DNA from 3 places in the Anoxybacillus sp. ST70 genome. Region 1 is predicted to be linked to each of the others. Evidence: riboswitches for the same ligand, from Rfam matches in the RefSeq annotation. Region 1 holds a riboswitch; each other region holds the start of a gene.

Region 1 (5,527 bases):
ACAATAAATAATTAAAAAATCTTAAAGGGGGTAGATATCTACTTCCCTTAAGTTTTTCATTAGGAGTGAAATCATGTTCAATCCAGAACTTTATTTTTATTACATTTTGTTAATTACTCTTTTAATTTTTACTTATTTATTCTATAGAAGAACAAAAAATTTATCTAAAACACTCCTTATGACAATTACTGCACTTTTTTTCGTATCCATAGTTTGCAGTATTAGTTTAGCACTTAATTATTATCAATCACTGAAACCGAATACAGAAGGTATTGGAATTTCAAATGTGATCGCATATTGGCTACTAGGGGAGGATGCTTGGGCACCAGTATGGACTATTCAGTTATTCAAAAAGGCTTACTCTATTTCCTTATGGATTACACTTATTTTATTTGTTTTCCTCATAATTCTTTTATTCATGAAAAGGAAAGAAAGTGAATGAAAGACATGAACTAAAATATTTGGATACCAAAAATTTAAATATAAGGTAACATAAAGAATTATATAAAAAACACCTGTGAGCGACTTTTTTAAGGAAATTAAAGTGGATTATAGGTTAGGATTACACACCCTTCAAGTTTAGTGGTTAAGCGTCGCTGTATCCATACACCATGTTTGTGATCATTAGCCGAAGAAAAAGAATACCACATGTTTTAGGCATGCCAAATAATCCTCTCAAAGAGGGTTATTTGGCGCTTTTAGTGCGCTCGGCATGGGTGCAATCTCTAGGGTGAAAGTCCCGAACTGCGAAGGCAGAAGTAGCAGTTAGCTTAACGCAAGGGTGTCCGTGGTGACGCGGAATCTGAAGGAAGCGGGCGGCAAACTTCCGGTCTGAGGAACACGAACTTCATATAAGGCTGTTGGGTATCATTGGATGAGTTTTCTAAACAAAACAAAGCCCTTTCTGCCGAAGGTGATACAGAGTAAATGAAGCAGACAGGTGGAAGGAAAGATTGCACTCTTACCCGAGGAGGTCTGATGGATACGTGAAGTACGCTTCATAACCTACTTCGTGATAAGTAGCTGAACCATCAGAAGTCAGCAGAGGTCGTCGTACGAATCGGTCTAGAACGATTCGGAAGAACCGAACAATCAAGAGAAAATAGCCCTTGGCTTCAGTCCGTCATGATGAACACAGAAAACGAAGTGCCTCCCAAGAGAAAGGAAACGGTGAATCCCGTGGGGGATCTCTTGGAGGGTGGAGTGACGACTGGCATAAGAAGATCAGCTATTTACGGAAGGAAGAAGAACGATGCTCTTAAATCAAAAAAATTTCTTGCGTCACTGATCTTGATTGAACCGCCGTATACGGAACCGTACGTACGGTGGTGTGAGAGGACGGAGGTTAATCACCTCCTCCTACTCGATTGCGATCGGTCCACCGAGTTGTTCAATGCGTGGATCAACGTTTGTGAATTTTTTAAAGTTTTCACGGAACTTCGCCGCAAGTTCTTTTGCTTTTTGGTCATATGCTTCTTGATCTGCCCATGTGCTTTTTGGCAGTAATACTTCGTCCGGTACACCTGGGACGTGAAGCGGAATATGCAGACCGAAAATCGGGTCTTGAACGGTTTCTACGTTGTTTAATTCGCCTTCTAACGCCGCTTTCACCATCGCACGCGTATAAGATAGCTTCATTCGTTCACCAACACCGTATCCGCCTCCCGTCCAACCGGTATTGACTAAAAATACTTGAACGCCGTGAGCGTCAATTTTTTGCCCGAGCATATCTGCATAGCGTGTTGCAGGAAGCGGTAAAAACGGTGATCCAAAGCATGTCGAAAACGTTGCTTCAGGTGCGGTAATTCCGCGTTCTGTTCCCGCTAACTTGCTTGTATAGCCGCTTAAGAAATGATACATCGCTTGTTCTTTCGTTAATTTGCTAATTGGAGGCAATACACCAAACGCATCAGCTGTTAAAAAGACAATCGTATGCGGATGACCTGCAATGCTCGGTTGAACGATATTATCCATTGCTTCAAGCGGATATGCTGCGCGCGTATTTTCCGTCAACGTTGCATCGTCATAGTTTGGTATGCGTGTGTCTGGATCAATCATGACGTTTTCTAATACGGAACCGAAGCGAATCGCATCGAAAATTTGTGGTTCTTTTTCGCGTGATAAGTTAATGCATTTCGCATAACATCCGCCTTCAATGTTGAACACGCCGTTATTTGACCAACCGTGCTCGTCATCGCCAATTAGGCGACGGTTTGGATCGGCAGAAAGCGTTGTTTTCCCTGTACCTGATAAACCGAAAAAGAGCGCGACATCTCCTTCTTGACCTACGTTTGCTGAGCAGTGCATTGGAAAAATTCCTTGTTCTGGCAACAAAAAGTTCATCACAGAGAAAATCGATTTTTTCATTTCCCCTGCATATTCTGTTCCACCAATCAGCACGGTACGACGTTCAAATGAGATGATAATAAACGTTTCTGAACGTGTGCCGTCAACAGCTGGATCTGCTTTAAATGTCGGTGCAGAAATGACCGTAAATTGTGGTTCATGCGTTTGTAATTCTTCTGTTGTTGGACGAATGAACAATTGATGGGCAAATAAGTTATGCCAAGCAAATTCATTGACAACTTGAATTGGCAAGCGATAAGCTGGATCCGCTCCAGCAAAGCCGTTGAATACAAATATTTCTTCTTTCGTCATTAAATAATCGATCACTTTGTTGTACAGTTTATCAAATACTTCTTCAGAAATTGGTTGATTGACAGTTCCCCAATCAATTTTATGTTTCACAGATGGTTCTTCCACAATATATTTATCTTTTGGAGAACGACCTGTATATTTTCCAGTTGTTGCACAAACTGCACCTGACGAAGTGAGGACGCCTTCTTTGCGAGTTAATACTTTTTCTACTAATCGCGGTACAGATAAGTTATGAAAAACCCCATCCCTTTGTAAGAGTGTTGATAATTTGTTTGTCAGTTCAATGGAATTCATTGGACAAAACCTACCTTTGTTTGATTTATCTTTATGTAAAAAGTATAACACATTTTAATAAATAGTCCATACTAATTCGTGTATTTTTCTTGAATTTATTTTCGAGACTATGACAGGAGAAAAAACGTTGACTTGCTCTGTACCGATGTGATATGATGCTGAAATGAACGGATACTCTTATCCCGAGTTGGTGGAGGGAGACAGGCCCGATGAAACCCAGCAACCGTCACATACGTGAAAAGGTGCTAACCTGTGGCAAGGGAACGCCCTTGAACGATAAGAGTGAAAGGCGCAGACAAATGCAAAAACCTTTCCTCTGAGGGAAAGGTTTTTTTCACGATAGACCATAATAAGAGGGATGAGTACCGTATCATTTGTCACTATACTGAGGAGGAATGTTTGAATGCCTAAACGTCGTCTGTTTACATCTGAATCTGTAACGGAAGGGCATCCGGATAAAATTTGTGACCAAATTTCCGATGCGATTTTAGATGCGATTTTAGCGAATGATCCGAATGCGCGTGTGGCGTGCGAAACGAGTGTAACAACAGGACTTGTGTTAGTGAGTGGAGAAATTACAACATCTACATATGTAGATATTCCGAAAATTGTTCGTGAAACAATTCGTGAAATTGGCTATACGCGCGCAAAATATGGCTTTGATGCAGATACGTGCGCAGTATTGACGTCAATTGATGAACAGTCGCCAGATATCGCGATGGGTGTTGACAAAGCGTTAGAAGCTCGCGAAGGACAAATGACAGATGAAGAAATCGAAGCGATCGGTGCAGGTGACCAAGGATTAATGTTTGGCTTCGCGTGCAACGAAACGAAAGAACTTATGCCGCTACCAATTTCTCTTGCACATAAGCTTGCACGCCGTTTAGCAGAAGTGCGTAAAGAAGACATTTTACCGTACTTACGTCCAGACGGAAAAACGCAAGTGACTGTGGAGTACGATGAAAACGGCAAACCTGTACGTATCGATACGATCGTTGTTTCTACACAACATCATCCAGAAATTACACGAGATCAAATTGTGCGCAACATTAAAGAACATGTCATTAAACCTGTCGTTCCGGCAGAATTGATCGATGAAAACACAAAATATTTTATCAACCCAACAGGACGTTTCGTCATCGGTGGTCCACAAGGTGACGCAGGGTTGACAGGACGTAAAATTATCGTTGACACATACGGTGGTTATGCACGTCACGGCGGCGGGGCATTCTCAGGAAAAGATCCAACGAAAGTAGACCGCTCAGCAGCGTATGCGGCACGTTACGTAGCGAAAAACATTGTTGCAGCGGGTCTTGCCGATAAATGCGAAGTGCAGTTAGCGTATGCGATCGGTGTTGCAAAACCTGTATCGATTTCAATTGATACGTTCGGCACAGGCAAAGTATCTGAAGATGTATTAATTGAAGTGGTGCGCAACAACTTTGATCTTCGCCCAGCGGGCATTATTAAAATGCTTGATCTTCGTCGCCCGATTTACAAACAGACAGCTGCTTACGGTCACTTTGGCCGCACAGATATTGATCTTCCTTGGGAACGTACAGATAAAGCAGAAGTGTTAAAACAACAAGCGTTACAGTTGGCGAAGTAAGGAAAAAAGGGAGAGTTACAAGATGTAGCTCTCCTTTCTTGTTTTTTAAGTAAGAACAGAAAATGAAGCGATGCCAACTAATGTACCGAGCATACAGCCAGCAAGCACATCAGATGGATAATGAAGTCCTAAATAAATGCGCGAAATCGCGACGCTACACGCGATGGGCAAGAGCCAAATCGTTAATGCCGGAGCGTATAGTAAAAATGGAATGATGACAGAAAATATTGCGGTTGTATGTCCGGATGGAAATGAATGATCAGTTAACGGATTTTTTGTTACTTTTGTGTCATGAAGTGAAATATACGGTCGTTTGCGTGGGTACATTTTTTTCATCATTGCGACAGGAATATGACTAAGTGCCAATGCGACCGCGCTCGCGATAGCAGCATCCTGCCATTCGTCACGTAGCAACCAAATGGCTAGCAATACGGTTGTAATCGAGCATGTCGCTCCTCCAATGTGCGTAATCGAGCGAAAATACGCGTTAAGCCACTTCCGATCAAAATAACGATTAATGCTGTAAAACAACTTGCACTCCCAATCGTACCATTTTCGCAACATAAGCAAATCCCCCTGAATTTATGATAAAATATATATGTTAAGTCAATAATAAAACAATGTAAAAATACCACGCTTATTTATTGCGTGGTTTGTTTAATTGAAGCGACTTATAATATTGTCCTTTTTCGACATATTCGCGGCGAATTCGTGCCATTTCACGCTCATCTTCTTCGGTTAATTCTCGAATTACTTTTGCGGGGCGTCCGAACGCAAGTGTGCGAGGAGGGATTTTCTTTCCTTGAGGCACAAGACTGCCGGCACCGATAAAAGCCCCTTCACCAATTTCAGCACCGTCTAAAACGATAGAACCCATACCGACGAGAGCCTCTTTTCTTACGATCGCACTATGTAAAATAACTTGATGGCCGACGGTCACATCATCTTCAATGATCAGTGGATTGT
Region 2 (5,527 bases), on a different contig from region 1:
TTGCTTGTCGAAACGAAGCTGAAAGGCGAAGACGGGCTTGTGATTGTGCATATCGAAAATCAAAGCTACGTTCAACCATCATTTCCAGAACGGATGTTTATTTATTTTAGCCGTTTGTTTGAAAAGTACCGTAAACCCATCGTACCTATTGCCGTATTTAGCTACGATACGATCCGCGACGAACCATCGACATTTACCCTCCAATTTCCATTTGGCCACGTGCTAGACTTTCGCTTTTTCACTTTGGAACTTCGCAAACAAAACTGGCGAAATTACGTTCGAAATGATAACCCTATTGCCGCTGCACTGCTAAGCAAAATGGGATATACTGAAAGTGAACGAGTAGAACTGAAAAAACAATTTTTACGTATGCTTGTCCGGTTGGAGTTAGACGAAGCGAAACAACGATTGCTGTTTGGCTTTTTTGAAACATATGTAAAATTATCCGATGAAGAAGAACGAAGACTACGAAGCGAGGTGAATGAAATGGAGACGAAAGAAAAAGAACAAGTGATGGAATTAATTATTTCGTATGAACAAAAGGCGTTAGAAAAGGGAAGAGAAGAAGGAGTGGAGCAAGGAATAAAACAAGGAATGAAGCGTCTTGTACAAACGATGGCGAAAAAAGGGATGAGCGTAAAAGATATTGCAAACGTTACGGATCTTTCGGAAGAAGAAGTAAAGCAGTTCGTAGAGAAAGAATGAGTGGGAAGCCCCCAAAAAGCTCTGGGGGCTATGTTGTTTCTTTTTGTTGTTTTAATAAATCGCGAATTTCTGTGAGCAGTTGTTGTTCTTTTGTGATCGTTGGTGCGGTTTGTTTCGTTTCTTCTTGTTTTTTGATTCGTTCGTGTACGTTGTTTAACAGCTTAATAAATAGAAAAATCGAAAAAGCGATCAGGAAAAAGTCAACGACGGTTTGAATAAAAGCTCCGTATTTGACTTCTGCTTCACCGACTTTCCAAGATAATCCGCTAAAATCGACGCCACCTAAAATGAGACCAACAAGTGGCATAATGATGTCATTCACGAGGGAAGAAACGATTTTTCCAAATGCTCCACCAATGATGACCCCAACAGCTAAGTCGATGACGTTGCCCCGCACAGCAAATTTCTTAAATTCGTTCCACATCGGCATGCCTCCTTTTTCCATACCTTAACATATATCCGTTCTATTTGTCGATTTTTGCATGTGAGGCGCATAGTCGGGCAGTTGTGCATAACATGGCGATGAATATGAAAAAAAGAGGTGAGAACATGTATTACTATCCGAATGTTGTGTATATGCCTGTATATCCATATCCGATCATGCCTTATCCGTTTCCGCGCGAACATACGAAAGATTACGGACCAAACCCGTTTGTCGTACAAATAGAAGAAGCGACGAAACGAAACAACATGTTCCGTACGACGTTATGGACCGGACCTCATTTGCAAGTGACATTGATGAGCCTTCGTGTCGGAGAGGATATCGGTTTAGAAATGCATCGGGGTGTTGATCAATTTTTACGTATTGAACAAGGAGAAGGGATTGTGCGGATGGGCAAAAAGAAAAACGAATTGACGTTTGAAAGACGCGTGACGGATGGCTCTGCCATTTTTGTGCCTGCAGGAACGTGGCATAATGTGATCAACATAGGGAACGTTCCGCTTAAGCTGTACTCCATTTATGCGCCGCCACAACATCCAGCCGGCACCGTCCATCCGACAAAAGCCGATGCTCTTGCAGCAAGAAAATAGGGGACAATTTTTGTCCCCTTTTTCACTGCCAAACTACAAAAAATGTGAAGTGCATCAAAAATTGCCTTGAGTACTCAACTTCAAAACCGAGAAGCTATTGACACAGTGTTGTCGGTTCTATTGGATCTGTGTATTTTGTTCATAGGAAACTGTAATGATTTGAATGCAGAATTTGAAGTATTGATATTATCTCTTTTTATGATTTTGTTCTATTAGTAATTGGATAATGTGTTCGTTTTGTTTAATTTGTATATCGCTATTTTTTTTTAGCTGGTAAGCACATTTCAAAAGAAAAAATAGTGAAAATGCAAAAATAATAATAGCTACAAGTGAAAAGTATCCCATTGCTCTCCGTCCTTAGTAATTAGTTTTCAATCAAATAATAAAAATCATTCATATGAAAAGTCTCGTAAAATCCGAATACAAAAATATTAGTCGGAAATATTGTAAGAGTAAGAATTTTTTTAATTGGAATACCTCCTAGTAATTATAATTTTAAGATATATTTTACATGATTATAGTCCGAAATTCGATATCATTCACATTATTGTAAAAAGTAAGGTTTGTCATATTCCTATATAAGGAGATTTGGGCTAAATTTCTATTACTTTTGCCTTGTGTATCGTTTCAGACATGTTGTTTTTTCGCTAAAGAATGAGTATGCGTTCCGTTATATCAGATAAGACTTATCTGTTATTTTTTATATAAAAAAGGGGTGCATCATCACAACATGTGCTTGACAAGCGATATGCTCCCCTAGACAAGGATTTGCAAAAATCATTGATTCACTGATTTTTCCTTACAAGCGGGAGGGAGACATGTTGCGAAAAAATCAAGCGCAACTTTTAGTGAAGAAAAAAGTTGCATTTTTTTTGAAAATCATGTACATTAGTTAAAAATCAGAAAATTCAATATGCGTGTGCATTCTTATCAAGAGAAGGGGAGGGACTGGCCCGATGAACCTTCAGCAACCAGCCGAAAGTGGTCAGGTGCTAAATCCAGCGGATTGGTGTTCAATTCGGAAGATAAGAAGAAGCGTTTGTCTATGGACAGAAAGCCTTCTTCTTAGAAGGCTTTTATTTTTTTGAGAAAGGGAGAGGGCGAATGAGTCATGTGGAAACAGTATTAGCGCAAATCGGTAATCGAAGCGAGACGACGACAGGAACGGTCAATCCACCTGTATATTTTTCAACAGCTTATCGTCATGAAGGGATCGGACAGTCGACGGGGTACGATTACATTCGGACAGGAAACCCGACGAGACATATCGTCGAGGAGGCGATTGCGCAATTAGAGGAAGGGGATCAAGGGTTTGCATGTAGTTCAGGCATGGCGGCGATTCAAACGGTGTTTGCGCTTTTTGAAAGCGGCGATCATTTTCTCGTTTCGGCCGATTTATATGGCGGGACGTATCGGTTGTTTGAAAAAGGGTGGAAGAAATACGGGCTGTCGTTTACATACGTCGATTTTCGCGATGTAGATGCGGTAAAGGGACAGGTGACGGACAAAACGAAAGCGATTTTTTTAGAAACGCCGACAAATCCGCTCATGCAAGAAGCGGATATCGAAGCGGTTGCGGCGTTTGCGAAACAATATGAGCTGCTTCTTATTGTCGATAATACGTTTTACACACCTGTGTTACAAAAGCCGCTCACGAAAGGGGCAGATATCGTCATTCATAGCGCGACGAAATATTTAGGCGGGCATAACGATGTGCTTGCGGGGCTCATTGTCGCAAAAGGAAAAGCGCTGTGCGAGCAATTGGCGATGTATCATAACGCGATCGGAGCGGTGCTGTCTCCGTTTGACTCATGGCTGTTAATTCGCGGCATGAAGACGCTCGCTCTTCGCATGCGTCAGCACGAACAAAATGCGAAAGCCATTTACGAATTTTTACGTGAACACGAAGACGTCACCGATGTGTTATATCCGGGAAGAGGAGGCATGTTGTCGTTTCGCGTGCGCGATGAAAAGTGGGTCAATCCGTTTTTGCGCAGTTTAACGCTCATTACGTTTGCAGAAAGTTTAGGCGGTGTCGAAAGTTTTATTACGTATCCAGCGACGCAAACGCATATGGATATTCCAGAGGATGTTCGCATTGCCAATGGCGTATGTAATCGACTGTTACGTTTTTCTGTCGGCATTGAACACCATGACGATTTAATTGCCGATTTAACACAAGCGTTTCAACGCATGAAAGAGGTGTAACAAATGGAGTGGCAAACGCAATTGCTTCACAATAAATGGCGAGTGGATGCACAAACAGGGGCAGTCAGCGTCCCGATTCATCATGCGTCGACGTTTCATCAGTTTGATTTTGATACGTTTGGAAAATATGATTATAGCCGCACAGGCAATCCAACGCGCGAGGCGCTTGAAGAAACGATCGCGGAGCTTGAAGGAGGAGTGAGCGGCTTTGCGTTCGCATCAGGCATGGCGGCGATTTCAACGGCGTTTTTGTTGTTGTCAAAAGGGGATCATGTGTTAATTACAGATGACGTATATGGCGGAACGTATCGCATCATCGCGGATGTATTAAGCCGATTTGGCATTGAATATACGTTTGTCGATATGACCGATTTAGATGCCGTAGCGCGCCATATTCGTCCGAATACGAAAGTGATTTATATGGAAACGCCGTCAAATCCGCTGCTGAAAATTACGGACATTCGCGGGGTTGTGAAGCTTGCGAAAGCCCACGGTTGTTTGACGTTTTTAGATAATACGTTCGCGACACCTTTATTGCAGCGTCCGCTCGATCTCGGCGTCGATGTCGTGCTCCATAGCGCGACGAAATTTTTAGCCGGCCATAGCGATGTCGTCGCTGGACTTGCGGTTGTGAAAGATGAGCGACTAGCCAAAGAGCTTCGGAAGTTGCAGTATGCGTTCGGTGCGGTGCTCGGCGTGCAAGATGCGTGGCTTGTGCTGCGCGGGCTAAAAACGCTTCACGTTCGGCTTGATTATGCTTCCCGTTCAGCGATGCAGCTCGCGCAGTTTTTACATCGTCATCCGAAAGTGGCGCACGTATATTATCCGGGGCTTTCGCATCACGAAGGGCACGTCATTCATCGCGATCAAGCGCGTGGGTTTGGGGCGGTGTTGTCGTTTGAATTGGAAAATGAACAAGCGGTGCGGACGTTTGTGAAATATGCGCACATTCCGGTATTTGCGGTTAGTTTAGGAGCGGTAGAGTCGATTTTATCTTATCCGGCAAAAATGTCGCATGCGGCGATGCCGAAAGCAGAACGCCTTCGTCGCGGCATTACGGACGGGTTGTTGCGCATAAGCGTCGGACTCGAGGCGATCGATGATTTAATTGCGGACTTTGAACAGGCGTTATCATATGTATAGGCTAGGCATATGCCTAGCCTTAGCTAATTTGGTCGAGGGCATCGCGTTGTAGTTGTTGCTCGACCATGCGATCGAGTTGTTGAATTTTTTTCAAAGCGAGTTCGTCATCGATTTGGCGATAGTGATGTTTGCCACCTGGTTCTTCATCTGCTTCATCGGCAAGTTTAACGATCGTCTGAAGCGGTTTTCGTTTTAGCTCTCCTTCTGGAAGATACGAATCGGTATGAAGCAAAATGGCGAGGGCGATTTCTTTGGCATGTTGAGGATGTTCACCGAGTCGAATAAGCAATTTGTGCGCTCGCTCCGCCCCTTTAATCGCATGAATGTCGTTTTGTTTATATGTTTCATAGTCCCACGTTCCGTTTGAGTACCATTCATAATGCCCAATATCATGAAGCAGTGCCGCTTTTGTCGCTAAATCGACATTTACTCCATATTG
Region 3 (5,527 bases), on a different contig from region 1:
CCTAGCTCTTTTTTAATCCAATCGTATCCTTCAGCTTCAAGACGTTGTGCTAATTCTGGACCACCTGATTTCACGATCCGTCCTTGCATCATAACATGTACGTAATCTGGCGTAATGTAGTTTAATAGGCGCTGATAGTGGGTAATAATTAAACAGCCGAAGTCGCTGCTGCGCATTTCGTTTACACCTTTTGCAACAACTTTTAACGCATCGATGTCAAGACCTGAGTCAATTTCGTCTAAAATTGCAATTTTCGGCTGCAACATCATTAATTGTAAAATTTCATTCCGCTTTTTCTCTCCACCTGAAAATCCTTCATTCAAATAGCGATGCGCCATATCTGGATTCATTTCTAAAAACGCCATTTTTTCATCTAATTGACGAATGAATTTCATTAATGAAATTTCATTTCCTTCTCCGCGACGTGCGTTAATGGCTGAACGAAGGAAGTCAGCGTTTGTCACACCGCTAATTTCGCTCGGATATTGCATCGCTAAAAAAAGACCTGCGCGAGCACGTTCGTCTACTTCCATTTCTAATACGTCTTGCCCATCTAATGTAATGCTTCCTTTTGTCACTTCATATTTTGGATGGCCCATGATTGCCGCAGATAATGTTGATTTTCCCGTTCCGTTCGGTCCCATAATCGCATGGAACTCGCCACCTTTAATTTCAAGGTTGACCCCTTTTAAAATTTCTTTCCCATCAATTGCAACGTGAAGATCTTTAATCGTTAATGTTGCCATAAAAAAATACCTCCAGTTTCGCTTATGTTCATAAAAACGTAATTCTCACTTTATTCTCATTACAATTTTATAACAGATGAAAAGTATTAGCAACCTTATTGCAAGCATTTTGATACTTTTTTGTTTCTAAAGTGCATTTTATCACATATGTAAAAAAAGGATAGGGAGCCCTATCCTTTTAATGCGTGCGAGTAAATTCATCAATACATTGTCGAACGAGCGTGACTGCTTGGCTCATTGTCGCCCCGCCGGCTAACGCAGCGGCAACCGCACACGCTTCAAATATTTGTTCTTCTGTCGCTCCTTCATCGATACACCCTTTCGTATGATAAATCGTACAATATTCATCTTGTTTCGCGACACTAATCCCTAAGGCAATCAGTTGCTTTTCTTTTTTCGACAACGTCCCTTCCTCAAAACACGCCTCTGTAAACGCCTGAAACGTTTGCCCGACTTTCGTCATTTGTTGTGTAAACGTTCCTAATCCTTTTTTATATTCGTGTAAAAATTGTTCCATCGACATACACACTCCTCCTTCCTTTTTAGCATGTGTCGTTTCCGGAAAAATATAAAAAGGATGCCCGAATGGACATCCTTATTTTGTCGCTGGAATGACAGCACCGTTATACTTTTCTAAAATGAAGTCTTGAATTTCTTTTGATTGCAACACTTCAACGAGCGTTTGAATTTCTTTACGTGTTTCGTCACCTTTACGAACTGCAATAATGTTAACATATGGGTTGTTTTCTGGCGACTCTACCGCAATTGGATCTTTCGCTGGATCTAAGCCAGCATCTAACGCATAGTTGGCATTAATTAATACCGCGTCTCCTTCATTGTTTTTATAAACCTGTGGAAGTAAACCTGCTTCGACATCTGCTTCAAACACTAAGTTTTTCGGATTTTCAACGATATCATCAACTGTTGCTTTCGTTTTATCAACACCATCTTTTAATTTAATTAAACCTTTTTCTTCAAGCATCGATAAAATGCGACCGTGGTCTGCAACAGAGTTGCTCATAATAATTTTTGCCCCGTTTGGTAGTTCTTCAAGGCTTTTATATTTTTTAGAGTATACGCCAATTGGTTCAATATGAATACCGCCAGCATTCACAAAATCATAACCATGTTCTTTCATTTGTGCTTCTAAGTAAGGAATGTGTTGGAAATAGTTTGCATCTAACTCTTTATCAGCTAACGCTTTATTTGGTAACACGTAGTCTTGGAACGTCACGATTTCCAATTCAATCCCTTTTTCTTTTAAAATCGGTTTTGCTTGCTCTAAAATTTCCGCATGTGGCACATTTGATGCACCAACGACAAGCTTATTTGTTTTTTCTTCCGCACTTTCGCTTTTTCCGCAAGCAGCAAGCGCTAAAATAACAACTGCAGCAACAAGTAAAGAGATCCATTTTTTCATTTGTTTCTTCCTCCTTTTTATCGTTTATCTATTTTAGAAGTGACAAAGTCACCAATAAACTGAATAATAAAGACAATGACTAAAATGAGCACAGTTGCAACAAATGTCACATCGTTATTGTTGCGTTGGAATCCTTCTAAATACGCTAAATTTCCAAGCCCTCCAGCACCAACAACTCCTGCCATCGCTGTATATCCAACGAGCGCAATCGCTGTGACTGTAATTCCAGATACAAGTGCAGGAAGCGCTTCTGGGAGGAGCACTTTCCAAATAATTGTCGATGTCGTCGCCCCCATCGCTTTTGCTGCTTCAATGACACCTTTATCAATTTCACGAAGCGCAATTTCTACCATGCGCGCATAAAACGGTGCGGCACCGATGATGAGAGCTGGTAACGCAGCGTTTGCTCCAAGAATTGTACCAACAACAAGTTTGGTAAACGGAATAAGCAAAATAATTAAAATAATAAACGGAATCGAGCGGAAAATGTTGACGAACGACGCAATGGCACCGTTAACGAGACGATTTTCCCATATGTTTCCCTTAGACGTTAAAAACAGCAATAAACCAAGTAAAATGCCAAGCACAAACGTTGCTATAACAGAGATAGCTGTCATATACAATGTTTCCATCGTCGCCGCCCATATTTTATCCCAAACGACGTTCGGAAATAGTTCATTCCACATTCGCCAACACCTCCACTTCAACTTCTTGCTGGCGAATAAAAGCGAGTGCTCGCTCAATTTCTTCATTCGCACCGTCTAAATGAATGAATAACACCCCATATGAACCGTGATGCGTTTGCGAAATTTTCCCTTGCAAAATATTCACATTTAGATCAAATTGACGAATAAGCTGTGTAATGAGCGGTTGCTCAGCCGCTTCGCCGACGAATGTAAGCTGAACAACTTGGCCGTTCGGATATCGTTCGAGAAGATGCAACATGGCTTCTTTCGTTTCCTCCGGCTCCGTCACTTGTTGGACGAATCGTTTCGTAATCGGTTGCTCTGGCTTACGGAATACATGAAGCACTTCGCCCATTTCAACAATTTTTCCGTTTTCCATGACCGCTACGCGATCGCAAATTTTACGAATAACATGCATTTCGTGTGTAATTAACACGATCGTTAAACCGAGACGTTTATTAATATCGACGAGCAAATCTAAAATGGAGTCCGTCGTTTGTGGGTCAAGCGCTGATGTCGCTTCATCACATAACAACACTTTCGGGTTGTTCGCTAACGCACGCGCAATGCCGACGCGCTGTTTTTGCCCTCCGCTCAATTGCGACGGGTATGCATTTTCTCTTCCTTGCAAGCCGACGAGTTGAATAAGCTCATCGACGCGCTTCATCCGTTCCTCTTTCGGAACACCGGAAATTTCTAACGGGAAAGCAATATTTTCACGTACAGTCCGCGACCAAAGTAAGTTAAAATGTTGGAAAATCATCCCGATTTGCTGACGCGCTTGTCGTAATTGTTTCCCACTAATTTTCCCCATATCTTTTCCATCAACAATCACTTCACCGCTTGTCGGCTTTTCTAGCCCATTTAACAATCGGATGAGCGAACTTTTCCCCGCTCCGCTATAACCGATGATGCCGAAAATTTCTCCTTCTGCAATATGCAAGTTTACATGATCGACCGCAGTCACATTTCCGCTTGCCGCTCTGTATACTTTCGTTACGTTTGATAAAGTAATCACGTCGCTGTCACCTTCCTTCCATGAAAAAAGCCTTTCTGCTCAAGAGAACAGAAAGGCGTTATCATCCATTCTGTCTCTTATCTCTCAAAGCAAACGCTTTGTGTGAATTGGCACCATTTCAGCAGCGCTGACGGTTGCCGGGTTTCATCGGGCACATCCCTCCACCTCTCTTGATAAGAGCGCTTTTAAACGCTTTATTCAGTTAACGTTTTAATGTATTCAAGAATGATGCTGAACTACGAATGTGAGTATATCATCGAAAGAAGGACGATGTCAATAAAAAATTTTTTGACTTCAATATAAGGAATCATTATGTTGCTAATGTCGGGCGACCGAGCAACAACCGCTTACGCGAAAGCGTAAAGGGCTGATCCAAAACACTAATACGTTTTCGATCAGCCCCTTCAGTCCAAAAAAATGAGGGTAAACTTTTCGATTGTATCTATATAGCTACAGGCTGAGTGAATACATTAATCACATTCTTCTTTTGTAATTCTAATCGTTACATAAACTTTATGAAATGAGTCATAGTAGTCGGCTTGTGCAACACTGGGAGTATACCATTTATCAAGTAATTTCAAGTAAGAGTCGGTGTTTTCTAAAGAATAAATCCCCGTAATCGTAGAAGTCTTAGTTGTTCGATTTCGATCATAAGTAACTGTCATTGTGACCGTACCATACATACTCTGAACTGTTTTCGTCTTTTTATTTCCTCGAACGATAGTATCAAGTGGGGTAATTTTTGACTTTGAATTGCTTAAATCGGCTATTGAACTCCCTACTGTAGGAGTAACTGTAATTGTTACATTCCCCTCTTTATATACTTGCTTCTGGAGAGTACTAGCTTCAGTTGTAATTAACGATCCAAAAAACCCCTCTAATGACAAGGTAAAAGCAAATGCTAGGGTAGTAGCTAAAACCAAATTTTTAAATTTAATTTTCATTACTTTTTCTCCTCACATCGTATATTTACTCATAATGCTAGTTGAACATCAGTACCGTGGATTTTAGAGATCTTAATTCTTATTTAATTGATTACTCATCCGAGATATGCTATGTTAGCCTGTTTTAGATAAAAATCGGAAGTTCTTTATTTTAACTTATACATTGCTTATGCTCCTCCTAACTTCAAAAAATTCTTGATGCAGCGATGTTTCACGCGAGTGAGCAGACGAGACGAGGCCAGTGGACGAGCTCGACGGATGGCGGTGGTTAAAAACGAAGACAGGTTGTCTTGCACATGTTGTTTTCTTGGACGCAGCTCAGCATGAACGATATAGCCTTCCTTCCCTGCATACGCAAACAACGGCGTAAAACCATCAAATCCTTCATCCGTTCGACTCACTCCTTCTTTTTTCGTCGGAGTTGTCAAATGGAGAGCTATCTACATCAAGTTGGAGCCATGTCGTCCTCCCTTTGATCCAACAAGGGGACGAGGCGGCATGTCGTTGAATCAGCAGACACATGAACTCCTCCAAAGGAATTGTTTCGGTCATTGAAAGACAAGCGAGCTGATCGAGGTGCTATCTTAACGTTTGGGAAGAAGGCACGTGCTGAATACCCAGCGATGTCGAAAACATATCGTCCTGACGATACGCTTCGATATGATCAACATCCGTTTTTCCTGTGGCAGGCAAGCCGATCATCGAGCGAATGA

What was found. Region 1 has a riboswitch for S-adenosylmethionine ahead of metK (methionine adenosyltransferase). Riboswitches for the same ligand answer to the same signal wherever they lie in the genome.
Region 2: it holds a riboswitch for S-adenosylmethionine, as region 1 does, so the genes downstream of both, K1I43_RS02325 (methionine biosynthesis PLP-dependent protein) here and metK (methionine adenosyltransferase) in region 1, are expected to answer to the same signal.
Region 3: it holds a riboswitch for S-adenosylmethionine, as region 1 does, so the genes downstream of both, K1I43_RS09105 (methionine ABC transporter ATP-binding protein) here and metK (methionine adenosyltransferase) in region 1, are expected to answer to the same signal.

What each region holds. Positions count from the first base shown of each region.
Region 1 is NZ_JAHZOF010000002.1:9,533-15,059, forward strand. It holds gene K1I43_RS03230 (hypothetical protein) at 1-11, shown strand, start outside; gene K1I43_RS03235 (hypothetical protein) at 74-442, shown strand; gene pckA (phosphoenolpyruvate carboxykinase (ATP)) at 1,360-2,952, opposite strand; SAM riboswitch class I at 3,127-3,235, shown strand; gene metK (methionine adenosyltransferase) at 3,356-4,561, shown strand; gene K1I43_RS03250 (phosphatase PAP2 family protein) at 4,607-5,125, opposite strand; gene K1I43_RS03255 (gamma carbonic anhydrase) at 5,199-5,527, opposite strand, start outside.
Region 2 is NZ_JAHZOF010000001.1:448,235-453,761, reverse strand. It holds gene K1I43_RS02340 (Rpn family recombination-promoting nuclease/putative transposase) at 1-705, shown strand, start outside; gene mscL (large conductance mechanosensitive channel protein MscL) at 734-1,129, opposite strand; gene K1I43_RS02330 (cupin domain-containing protein) at 1,255-1,737, shown strand; SAM riboswitch class I at 2,662-2,769, shown strand; gene K1I43_RS02325 (methionine biosynthesis PLP-dependent protein) at 2,842-3,945, shown strand; gene metC (cystathionine beta-lyase) at 3,949-5,088, shown strand; gene K1I43_RS02315 (HD domain-containing protein) at 5,108-5,527, opposite strand, start outside.
Region 3 is NZ_JAHZOF010000005.1:191,686-197,212, reverse strand. It holds gene sufC (Fe-S cluster assembly ATPase SufC) at 1-746, opposite strand, end outside; gene K1I43_RS09120 (carboxymuconolactone decarboxylase family protein) at 925-1,269, opposite strand; gene K1I43_RS09115 (MetQ/NlpA family ABC transporter substrate-binding protein) at 1,342-2,166, opposite strand; gene K1I43_RS09110 (methionine ABC transporter permease) at 2,184-2,852, opposite strand; gene K1I43_RS09105 (methionine ABC transporter ATP-binding protein) at 2,842-3,870, opposite strand; SAM riboswitch class I at 3,945-4,050, opposite strand; gene K1I43_RS09100 (hypothetical protein) at 4,341-4,814, opposite strand; partial or broken gene K1I43_RS09095 (transposase family protein) at 5,027-5,527, opposite strand, start outside.